Regions from separate parts of the Mycobacterium sp. DL genome, predicted to be linked through region 1. Evidence: riboswitches for the same ligand, from Rfam matches in the RefSeq annotation. Region 1 holds a riboswitch; the other holds the start of a gene.

Region 1 (5,134 bases):
CAGCAACACGATCCGCTGGCCCGGCCGCAGCGACAGGTCCACACTGTCGAAGATCCTCGGCCCCCGCGGGAACGCGAACCCGACCTCTTCCAATCCGAGGACCTCGGGTTCGTCAGTCACGCACCACTCCAGGTCCTCCAGGTCAAAGTCGCCGTCACCGAGATCACGCCGAGCAGCGCAGCGGTCCCGGCGAGCCGGGCCGGGCGCGCCCGTCGGTCGTCGGTGAGCACTGCGGTCATGCCGGGTTCCGCGCGCAGCGACATCGCTTCCGACATGGCCCGGGCGCGGTCGGTGGCACGAACGAAGATCAGCGCGGATTGAGCGCCGATCACGGCGACGGCACCCCGCGCGTCCCTCATGCCGAGGCGCAGCCCGACCGCCTCCCTGCATGCACGGGCCGATTGCACGAAGATGCCGACGAGTCGGTACGTCAGGTCGGCGACATGGCACAGCGAGGCGGGCACACCCGCCCGGCGAGCCAGGTCGAGCAGGTCTGCCATCAGTGTCGTCACCGCCAGGCCGATGGTCGCGGCCGACGCGGCGATCGCCCGCAGCACGGTGTCGACGGCGAGGTCCACACCGCCGGGCTCCAGATGCGGCCCGCCGTGCAGGCTCACCGCGATCGGCACCGATCCCAGCGCGATGAACAGGACCGGGCCCAGCAGCGCGAGCAGGAACAGGCGCGCCGACACCCGGGCGTAGGCGAGCGTCGCCACCACCGTTGCGAGAAGCACGAGGGGCGCCCCGGTGCGCGGTGGCAGCACCATCGCACACAGGAGCAGCCCTCCGTAGAGGCAGACCTTCTCCACGGCAGGGTCGGTCGACCACCGGTTGTGGGCCGCGCTGATTTCGAGGGGGTTCACGGGTGCGGCTCAGTCGCCGCCGCGTTCCCCCTCGGCGGCTCGGGCCGACGGTGCAGGGGCCGCGATCGGGGGGATCGACTCCTTACGTCCACGGTTGCGGCCTGCATACCACCCGATCCCGCCGCCGAGGATGATGCCACCGAGTCCGGCCTGGAGCGCGAACAGGCCGGACTCGACCTCGCCCGGTAGCTCGCCGACTAGCGGGGAGAACCACGGCTCGTAGTCCTCGTTGATTTCGGTGATCACCTCTTCTGCCTGCCCGTCGGCGCCGCCGAACTCGGCGTCGGCGTCGGCGGCGTAACCGTAGAACAGCGATCCGACGGTGATCGCGACGGCGAGGACCAGAAGTGAGATCGCCAGCAGGACCGTGGTGCGCCCTTCCGAGCGTGGTTTGTCATCTCGGGTGCTCATGTCAGACCCCCTCACGATCGCCGATGCGGTGCTCGTCGCCGGCCGGCATTTCCTTGTTCTTGAGGAAGCCCAGGCTCAGAAGCTCCGACGAGGCGACCTGCATCAGCACGCGGACGACGACGACGGTGATGAGTCCCTCGACGATCGCCAACGGGACCTGGGTGATCGCGAAGACGCCCATGAACTCGGCGAGGCTCTCCCAGAAGCCGCCCACCGAGGACGGAAATGCCAGTGCCAGTTGGATACTCGTGACGATGTAGGTCACGAGGTCGGCGACGAAGGCCAGCGCGAACACCGCGGGCAGCACCCCGACCCCGACCCTGCGGAGAAAGAAGAACACCGCGAAGCCGGCCCAGGGCCCTGCGATCGCCATCGAGAACGCGTTCGCGCCGAGCGTGGTGATGCCGCCGTGTGCGAGTAACAGCGCCTGGAACAGCAGGACGATCGTCCCCAGAAAGGCCATCACCGGCGGTTTGAAAATGGCGGTCCCGAGTCCGGTCCCTGTGGGGTGCGAACTCGACCCGGTTACCGAGGGCAGTTTGATCGCAGACATGACAAACGAGAACGCGCCGACCGCGGCGAGCAGCGGGCCTGAGGACGGATGGGTCTTGACGGTGACAACGACCTGCCTGGCCCCGTAGACGACGAATGGCGCGGCCGCGATGGTCCAGGCCACCGCGTGCACCGGGGGTAGGAACCCCTCTGCAATATGCATGATTCTGACGTGTACCTTTCCGCCCAGCACCTCGTAGGCATTGTCAATCGGTGCCGCGGTCGGTCTCCTGGCTCACGGGTCCACCGGACCACCTGAGGTGGGCCGGTACGCCGGTGTCCGCCTTCCCACTCGCGCCGGAGGCGCAAGCAGTGGCATGGGTGGACACTGACTTCCCGTTCACAGTGGCGAGGGCCGCCCCGGTTTCACACCGGGTTCCCGTACACCGCAGCAGACGGAGTGTACCTCCGGGCGAGGCTGACCCGGGGCTTCGGGATCAGGGCTTCGGGATCAGGGTGAACGCCTGGGTGACGATCGACATCAGCCACGCGGCCGCGGTCTGGCTGCGGTACTCCGGCCAGTTCGCCTGCAGGCTCACCACCCAGGGCTGTCCGGCGCGGTCGACGGCGTACCAGCTGAAGGTCAGATCGCCGGGCAGGTTGCCCGCCTTGGCTCCGACGTAGGGCCACTCCTGCTGGTCGAGGTCGATTCCGCGGACCGCCGACAGGATGTCTCTGACCGGCGCGGCCTCGCCCACCGCCGCCGTCTGGAGCGCGGCGTGCAGGCGGCAGATGTCGGCGGCGCTGCCGTACCACTCGGCGCCGATGCCCGATGCCGGCGTGTGGGTGCGGTGCGGATCCGGTTCGTAGGGGCGGGAGTTCGTCTGCTGGAGCAGTTGCGCGCGGCCCTGCGGCGACGCCTGCTTCCACTGCTCGCGAAGGTCGGGTTCACCCCAGCCGACCGAGAACAGTTCGTGCATGGTCGGGAACGGCGTCATGCTCGCGGGGTCGTGGTGGCCGGCGGCAACCAGCGCGCGCTCGATGGCGCCGGGTCCCAGCCGGGCGATCAGCAGATCCGTCGCCATGTTGTCGCTCGCCGAGATCATCTGCTGCGCGGCGTCGCGGACAGTGACCGTGGAGCCGGGGGGCAGGTCGTCGAGTTCCGGTGAGCCGACTGCCTTGGCTTCCTCGGTGATCGTCAGCGGGTCGGACCACTGCACCGTGCCCGCTTTCACCGCATCGGCGACGGCGAGCAGCACATACAGTTTGAAGATCGACGCCAGAGGCAGCGACAGGTCGGTGTTGGTGCCGGCCACCTTGGTGCACCGGCCGTCGGTCACCTTCGCGATCTGATACGAGTACCGCGCGCCGGACCTGGTCAGCTCGGCGTCGATGTCGCTCCAGTCATCGATCACCGGCGGCACGAGTGACACCTGGAAGCGATCGACCATCCCGGTGGTGTCATCGGTGTGCAGCTCGATGGTCTGGGGCACGTCGTAGGAGGTGAGCACGTCCAACGTGGCGTGCCCGGCCCCGATGTCGACGTTGGTGACGGTGAACGGCCGATCCCACCACATCCGGTCCAGCGTGACGCCGACATGTTCGACGGCCTGCGGAGCGGCCAGCGTGCGCACGCCGTTCTCGCCGATCGGCCAGTCGCTGTTGAGCATGTCCATGGTCTGCTTGGCGCGCAGACCCTGAGGTGTGTTGATCTGGATGGGCACGCCGTGGGCGGCGTCGGTGGGCGCAGGTCGCGACGTGGCACATCCGCAGGCCAGGGCTGCGACGAGGACGAGCGCGACCGTCAGCGTGGTCGCTCGGTGCCGAGCCCGGTCTGCCTCACGCCGAGGCGTCGGTCCCCGCAACGTCGAGTACAACTTCGAACTCCAACAGTGATGCGCCAGTGGCGACCGGATTTGCGCGCTGACCGGCATGGGCTTCGGCGGCGGGCCCGGCCGCCCATGCCTGGAACGCTTCGTCGGATTCCCACTGAGTGACCACGAAGTAGCGGTTTTCGCCTTTGACCGGCCGCAACAATTGGAAGCCGAGGAAGCCGGGCTGGTTGTCGACGGCGTGTGCGCGGTGGGCGAACCGCTTTTCCAGTTCCGGACCGGCGTCGGGCGGAACCTCGATCGCATTGATCTTCACGACGGGATTTTGGCTAGGCACGGTGATCAGGCTACCGCCTGCTCTGGGCATGATGAGGCCATGGATTCCGATCCCGGCGTTCTGCTGACCGGTCACGGCGGGTCCGGCCCGCCGCTGGTGCTGGTGCACGGGCTGATGGGCCGGGGCAGCACCTGGTCGCGTCAGCTGCCGTGGTTGGCCCGGTGGGGCGAGGTCTTCACCTACGACGCGCCGTGGCACCGCGGCCGAGGGGTGGACGACGGATTTCCCATCTCGACCGAGCGTTTCGTCGCTGATCTCGGCGACGCGGTCGAGGCGCTCGGCAGGCCCGCCATCCTGGTCGGGCATTCGATGGGGGCGCTGCACTCCTGGTGTCTGGCTGCGCGGTGTCCGGAGATGGTCGCCGCCGTCGTCGTCGAGGACATGGCTCCCGACTTCCGGGGACGGACCACCGGGCCGTGGGAACCGTGGGTGCATGCGTTACCCGTGGAGTTCAGCACCGCGCAGCAGGTGTACGACGAATTCGGTCCGGTGGCAGGCCAGTATTTCCTCGAGGCCTTCGACCGCACCGCCACGGGTTGGCGCCTGCACGGCGACCCGGCCCGCTGGATCGAGATCGCCGCTGAGTGGGGGACTCGCGACTACTGGAGCCAGTGGCAGTCGGTGTCGGTGCCCACCCTGTTGCTGGAGGCCGGGAACTCGGTCACTCCGCCGGGACAGATGCAGTCCATGGCCGACACCGGGTCCGCGACGACCTATCTGCAGGTGCCCGGCGCCGGGCACCTGATCCACGACGACGCGCCGGGGAAATATCGGGGGGCGGTCGAGACGTTTCTATCGACGGTCACCCGCGGCGCCTGAGCTCGGCCACGACGGCTGCTGCTCGAAGCGAGTGCGGATGGCGTCCGGGTCGGGTTGGGCACGGTAGTAGCCACGATCCTCGAACAGCGGGCCGCTCATCGGGGCGGAGATCCGGAACTGGTCGAGGTGCAGTCGGAGCGAGCCCGAGCTGTGAGCCGTCCGGGCGAGCAGCGCCGCGAGAGCGAATGGCGAGAGAAGGATCAAGGCGATCAATGCGGTACTCATGGCAGTAATAGTGCGGTCAGATAACATCATGCCAACAGTGGCAGAAGCGACACTCTTCGATAAGATGCTGCCATGTCACTGAAGAGTGTGTCCGCGCTGGTGCTCGACGGGCTTGCGGTTTTCGAGTTCGGCGTCATCTGCGAGGTATTCGGCAT
Region 2 (5,134 bases), 3.1 Mb from region 1:
GGTGTCGGCATGCTGGCCGACCATCGCCACCGCCCGGGCCACCTCCTTGCGCCGGACGCTGCCCAGCAACGAGCCGTGCAACTCCACCCGTCCGAAGTCGGGATGATCGAGTCCGGCCAGCAGCCGTAGCAGCGATGACTTGCCAGATCCGTTGGGCCCCAACAGTCCGAGCACACAGCCCGGTTCGGGATGCACGGACACGCGGTCGAGCACCACCTTGCCCGACCGTGTCCAGGTCACATCGATCGCGCGAAGCGTCATGCTGCGACACCTCGACGGCGGAACAGGATCAGCGCGAACGCCGGCACACCGATGAGTGCGGTGACGACCCCGGTCGGCAGTTCCTGCGGTTGGAACACCGTCCGCGCCAGCGCGTCGACCCACACCATGAAGATCGCGCCCAGCAGCGCGACGGTCGGTAGCAACCTGGTGTGGCCGGGCCCGACGAGGAACCGCGCGGCGTGCGGCAGCACCAGGCCGACGAAGCCGATCGCACCCGCCGCGGCGACCACCGTCGCCGTCATCAGCGCGGTGAGCACCAGCAGCACCGCACGGGTGCGGTGCACCGACACCCCGAGCGTCGCCGCGGTGTCCTGCCCGAACGCGAACGCATCCATCGTCGACGCCATCAGCAGGCAGCACACCAGGCCGAAACCCACCACCGCTGCACACAACCACACATCGGTCCACGACGCGCCCGACAGCGACCCGAGCAGCCAGAACAGCACACCGCGGGTCTGCTCGGCGTTGGCCGACGACAGCACCACAAACGACGTCAGCGCCGAGAACAGTTGCGTGCCGGCTACTCCCGCGAGCACCACGCGGTCGGTGCCGCCGCCGGCGAAGTAGGCCAGGGTCAGCACCAGCGCGAAGGACACCACCGCGCCGACGAATGCGCCGCCGGACAGTGTCAGCGCGCCGCCCCCGACCCCGAGCACCGCGACGAGCACTGCCCCGGTCGACGCTCCCGAGGACACCCCGAGTACAAACGGATCCGCCAGCGGGTTGCGCAGCAGCGACTGCAGGATCGCACCGCAGAGCGCCAGTCCGGCGCCGCACAGCGCCGCCAGCAGAGCACGTGGAAGCCGCAGCTGCCAGACGATGCCGTCCTGCAGTCGTGATACTCCCGACGCGGGACCGCCGAGGTGGTGGACGACCACGGCGTAGACGTCGGGCACCGAGATCGACGCCGGCCCGATGGTGATCGCCACCGCCGCCGACAGGATCAGCAGCACCAGGCTGGCCGCCCACAGCGCAGGCAGCAGCCAGGGTCGGGTTCTCACTGCGGGGCCGAGAGCCCGAACTCGGTCAGCCCGTCGGCGACCTTCTCGACGCCGTCGACGGTGCGGATGGACGGGTTGAGATCGGCGCCGCTGACGACGATGTAACGCTTGTCGCGGACGGCGCTGAGCTGGCTGGTCACCGGATTCGATTCCAGGAAAGCGATTTTCGATCCGAGGGCGTCGCCCTCGATCGTGCGCCGGCTCAGGTCGGCCAGCACCAGCACGTCGGGATCGCGTTCGGCGACGGTCTCCCAGCTGACCTGCGGCCACTCGTCCTGCGTGTCGTCGAAGACGTTGCGCAGCCCGGTCTCTGCGGCGATGATTCCCGGCGATCCGCAGCAGCCGGCCATGTACGGGGTGCGAGTGTCGGAGAACCAGAACGCCGCGTCGACGTCGGTGACCACCGGTTGCACGGCATCCAGACGCTGTTGCAACGCGCCGACGAGCTGATCTCCACGGTCCGATACGTCGAAAATGGCTGCCAGTTCGTTGATTTCCTTGTAGATCAGGTCCATTGTGAGCGGGTCGGTGCGGGCGCCGTCCTCGCTGGAGCTGACCTTGCCCTCGCAGTCGCTGGGCGCCATATACGTCGGCACACCGAGCTGTTCGAACTGGCCGTTGTCGGCGACCCCACCCGGTCCGAGCGTGCCGACGAACGACGCGGTGACCAGGTCGGGATCCACGTCCAGCACGGTCTCGAATGAGGGCTTGTTCTCCGCCAGGCGGGGCACCGCCTCGTTGGCGGCCGCCAGGTTGTCCCGGACCGGGTCGGTCCACGTCGCGGTGCCGGCCATCCTGTCGGCCAACCCCAGGGACAGCAGGATCTCGGTGGAGCTTTGGTTCAGTGACACCACCCGCTGCGGCGGAGCCTCGACGATGGTGTCGCGGCCGCAGTTCTGCACCGTCAGTGGGTAATCGGCTGCAGTCGTGGTGGTTTCGGGTGCGGGCTCGGTGCTGCAGCCCACCATAACCATGACTGCGGCCAAAGCCACAAGTAAGCGGATCATCCTCGAACCTCCAGGCCCGCAGCCAGCTTCTCGATTGCGTCGATCTCGCGGATCCCCGGGTCCAGTTCCGAGCCGGTGAGCACCACATAGCGCTGCTGCTGCACCGCATCCATGTTTCGGGTGATCGGATTGGTTTCGAGGAACTCCTTTTTGGTGTCCAACGAATCACCCTCGATGCGCTTGCGGCTCAGGTCCGCCAGCACCAGCACGTCGGGGTTGCGGTCGGCCACCGCCTCCCAGCTGACCTCCGGCCAGTCCTGTTGCGAATCGGCGAATACGTTTGATGCGTCGACGATCTCGGCGTACATCCCGGGAGCCGAGCAGCAGCCCGCCATGTAGGGGGTTTTGACGCCGGAGAACCAGAACGCGACCGTCGGCTGCGGTCCGTCGACATTCTCGGGGATCACCTTGTCAAGGCGCTGCTGCAGTTCGGTGACCAGGTCGGCGCCGCGGTCCTGGACGTCGAAAATCTGCGCCAGATCGGTGATCTCCTGGAACAGCGTGTCGGTGCGCAGGGGTTCGGTGCGGGTGACGTCTTCACCGTTGACCTCGGCGCCGACGCATACCGACGGCGACTGGTAGGTCGGGATACCGAGATCGGCGAACCGGCTTCGCTCGGCGACGGCGGCGGGGGTGAAGGTGTGCGCGCTGGCCGAGGTGACGAGGTCGGGTTCGGCGTCGAGCACCACCTCCAGGGAGGGGTCGTTGTCGGCCAGTCGCGGCACGGTGTCATTGGCGGCCGCCAGGTTCGGTAGCACCGGGTCGAACCAGGTGGAGGTGCCGACCATGCGGTCAGCCAGGCCCAGCGACAGCAGGATCTCGGTGGAGGCCTGGTACAGCGACACGGCGCGCTGCGGTGGGCCGTCAAACGTCACCTCTACGCCGCAGTTGGTGAGGGTCAGCGGATAGCTGGTGCGGCCGGGATCAGCAGGGGCTGCCGCGCCCGCGACCGGCGGAATATCTTCGGCGCGTCCGCATCCGACGACGACAAAGACAAGAACCACCAACGTGGCGACGGAGCGCACAGCGCACTTCCTTCGGTGTCAGGCTCATTTCGCGGAGCCACTCGACATTTCGTGAGGAAGCCGGCGGTCGGACTCAGGCCCTGTGGAGGCCCATACCGTTGCGCGTCAGCCCTGGATTCACACCAGATTCCCGACTCCCTCGCCTGGCACTGTAGCAAGTGCTGCAATTGGCGGCCCTCGACGGGGACGTCGGCCGCTGCGTCTGTGAAGCGAGTCCGTTCGACGCCTCGTGGCCACATCGACCTCAGGGTCGTGAACTGGCATCGAGTCGCCGCGATCGACAGCCGTCACGTAGATCTCGGCCATAGGGCCCGCAAAGGATGACGCACACGCCCGGCGCTTTCTTCAACCTGGCACGGTAGGCAACTGCGGACCTGTCCCGCCTAGGTCAGTAGCGAACTGGCGGAAGCCACTGTGGCCAGGGAGCTTTCGCAGGCATTGGTACCTCTATAGCTGACGCACGGTAGCTCGTCTCATGCTGCCTCTGCACGCAGTAGATCGCACGCGGCGACGAAGCGCGACCACTCGGCCGTCGTGGGGCGGACCGCAGCGTCGGACACCGCGTCGTCGCTGACCACGAACCCGGGCGCCGTGGGCGCAAAGAGTTCCGCGAGTTTGACGACCTGCCCTGCCGGGCTGTCCTCGAAGCTCTCGTGTACCCGCTCGCCGATCCGCACCTCGGCGCTGTCTACGCCGGCGACCACGTCCAGTGCAGGTACCCGAAGATCGCCGCCACACCGCCCGACGTGTTCCTCGAAGCGGTCTTCCCAAATCTCCGCCTGCCAACCGTTCCACACCTCCGGAAGTGCTGCGAAGAATCCCATTGTATCGGCTGTCTGCCACGCCCCCAATGTCTTTCGGGGCACATCGATGTGGATGCCGCCCTCCGGGATCTTGCCGAGCATGATGCGGCCGACACCCCGACCGGGCAACCTGTTCAACAGCTCCGGTCCGTGCCACCCCTTGCTGAGGTGCCACCACAACGGCCAGAATCGCAGCTTCCCCTCGGCGTCGATCACTGAGACGAGGTGGCACATCTGATTCCGTTGCCGGGCAAGCTTCAGCGTCGGCTTCCTGTCCCACGGCGACTGACGCAGCTCTGCTCCGACATAGCCTGCCAGCTCAGCAGTTCCGTCGTATGCCCAGCAGATCTCGTAGCCCGACCAGACCGTGGCGAGCACCCTCATCAGCGCGCGGCGCGTGTTCATCTCCACCATCAATGATTCACCGAAGAACAGCACGCGGTGACGGTCCAGATCCACCACCGCGCCGCCGTCGGCCCACCCCGGGTCGCACCACGCATCCTTCTCGCATTGCCGAAGCGAGGCCGCGTACCGCAACGCGAGGCCGGGTCCGCCGATCAACGCGTCGAGCATGCGGCAGCCGCCCCAATGTGAGTAGTACAGCTGCCAATCCTGATCTTTGACGATGACGAAGTTCGCCCTGTTTCCCATGTCGCCCCGATCTGTGATGACGCGGATCGCGCGCCGATGTCAGTCGAGTGTCGGTCGCGGGTTCGACGAACGGACGCGTGAATGCAGCTGCACGGCGTCAACTGTGGATAACGCGCAGACTTGTGATGAATGAGCGTGGATACGCATCACCGACGCCATCGCGGGCATTCGTTTGTCGGCGGGGTCCACCAGACTCCGAAGTGATCGCTGTTGCGCGTAACCTGCACTTACCTGAGTTCGATCCGAAAGGAGGTGTCCGGTGTCCGACCTTGCGCACCTGCCTCCCGGTTTGCTCAGCCTCGAGCAATGGGATGCGCTCGAGCTCGACCCGACGCGACGGTGGGAACTCAGTGAGGGAACCCTGA

The links. Region 1 has a riboswitch for cobalamin ahead of ABDC78_RS19670 (energy-coupling factor ABC transporter permease). Riboswitches for the same ligand answer to the same signal wherever they lie in the genome.
Region 2: it holds a riboswitch for cobalamin, as region 1 does, so the genes downstream of both, ABDC78_RS04835 (ABC transporter substrate-binding protein) here and ABDC78_RS19670 (energy-coupling factor ABC transporter permease) in region 1, are expected to answer to the same signal.

Annotation. Positions count from the first base shown of each region.
Region 1 covers NZ_CP155796.1:4,119,511-4,124,644, forward strand. The annotation lists gene ABDC78_RS19655 (ABC transporter ATP-binding protein) at 1-120, opposite strand, end outside; gene ABDC78_RS19660 (CbiQ family ECF transporter T component) at 117-863, opposite strand; gene ABDC78_RS19665 (energy-coupling factor ABC transporter substrate-binding protein) at 873-1,274, opposite strand; gene ABDC78_RS19670 (energy-coupling factor ABC transporter permease) at 1,276-1,989, opposite strand; cobalamin riboswitch at 2,029-2,232, opposite strand; gene ABDC78_RS19675 (serine hydrolase) at 2,264-3,631, opposite strand; gene mhuD (mycobilin-forming heme oxygenase MhuD) at 3,606-3,965, opposite strand; gene ABDC78_RS19685 (alpha/beta hydrolase) at 3,975-4,754, shown strand; gene ABDC78_RS19690 (hypothetical protein) at 4,728-4,979, opposite strand; gene ABDC78_RS19695 (helix-turn-helix domain-containing protein) at 5,052-5,134, shown strand, end outside.
Region 2 covers NZ_CP155796.1:997,979-1,003,112, reverse strand. The annotation lists gene ABDC78_RS04850 (ABC transporter ATP-binding protein) at 1-261, opposite strand, end outside; gene ABDC78_RS04845 (iron chelate uptake ABC transporter family permease subunit) at 258-1,283, opposite strand; gene ABDC78_RS04840 (ABC transporter substrate-binding protein) at 1,280-2,290, opposite strand; gene ABDC78_RS04835 (ABC transporter substrate-binding protein) at 2,287-3,315, opposite strand; cobalamin riboswitch at 3,356-3,496, opposite strand; gene ABDC78_RS04830 (hypothetical protein) at 3,789-4,769, opposite strand; gene ABDC78_RS04825 (Uma2 family endonuclease) at 5,029-5,134, shown strand, end outside.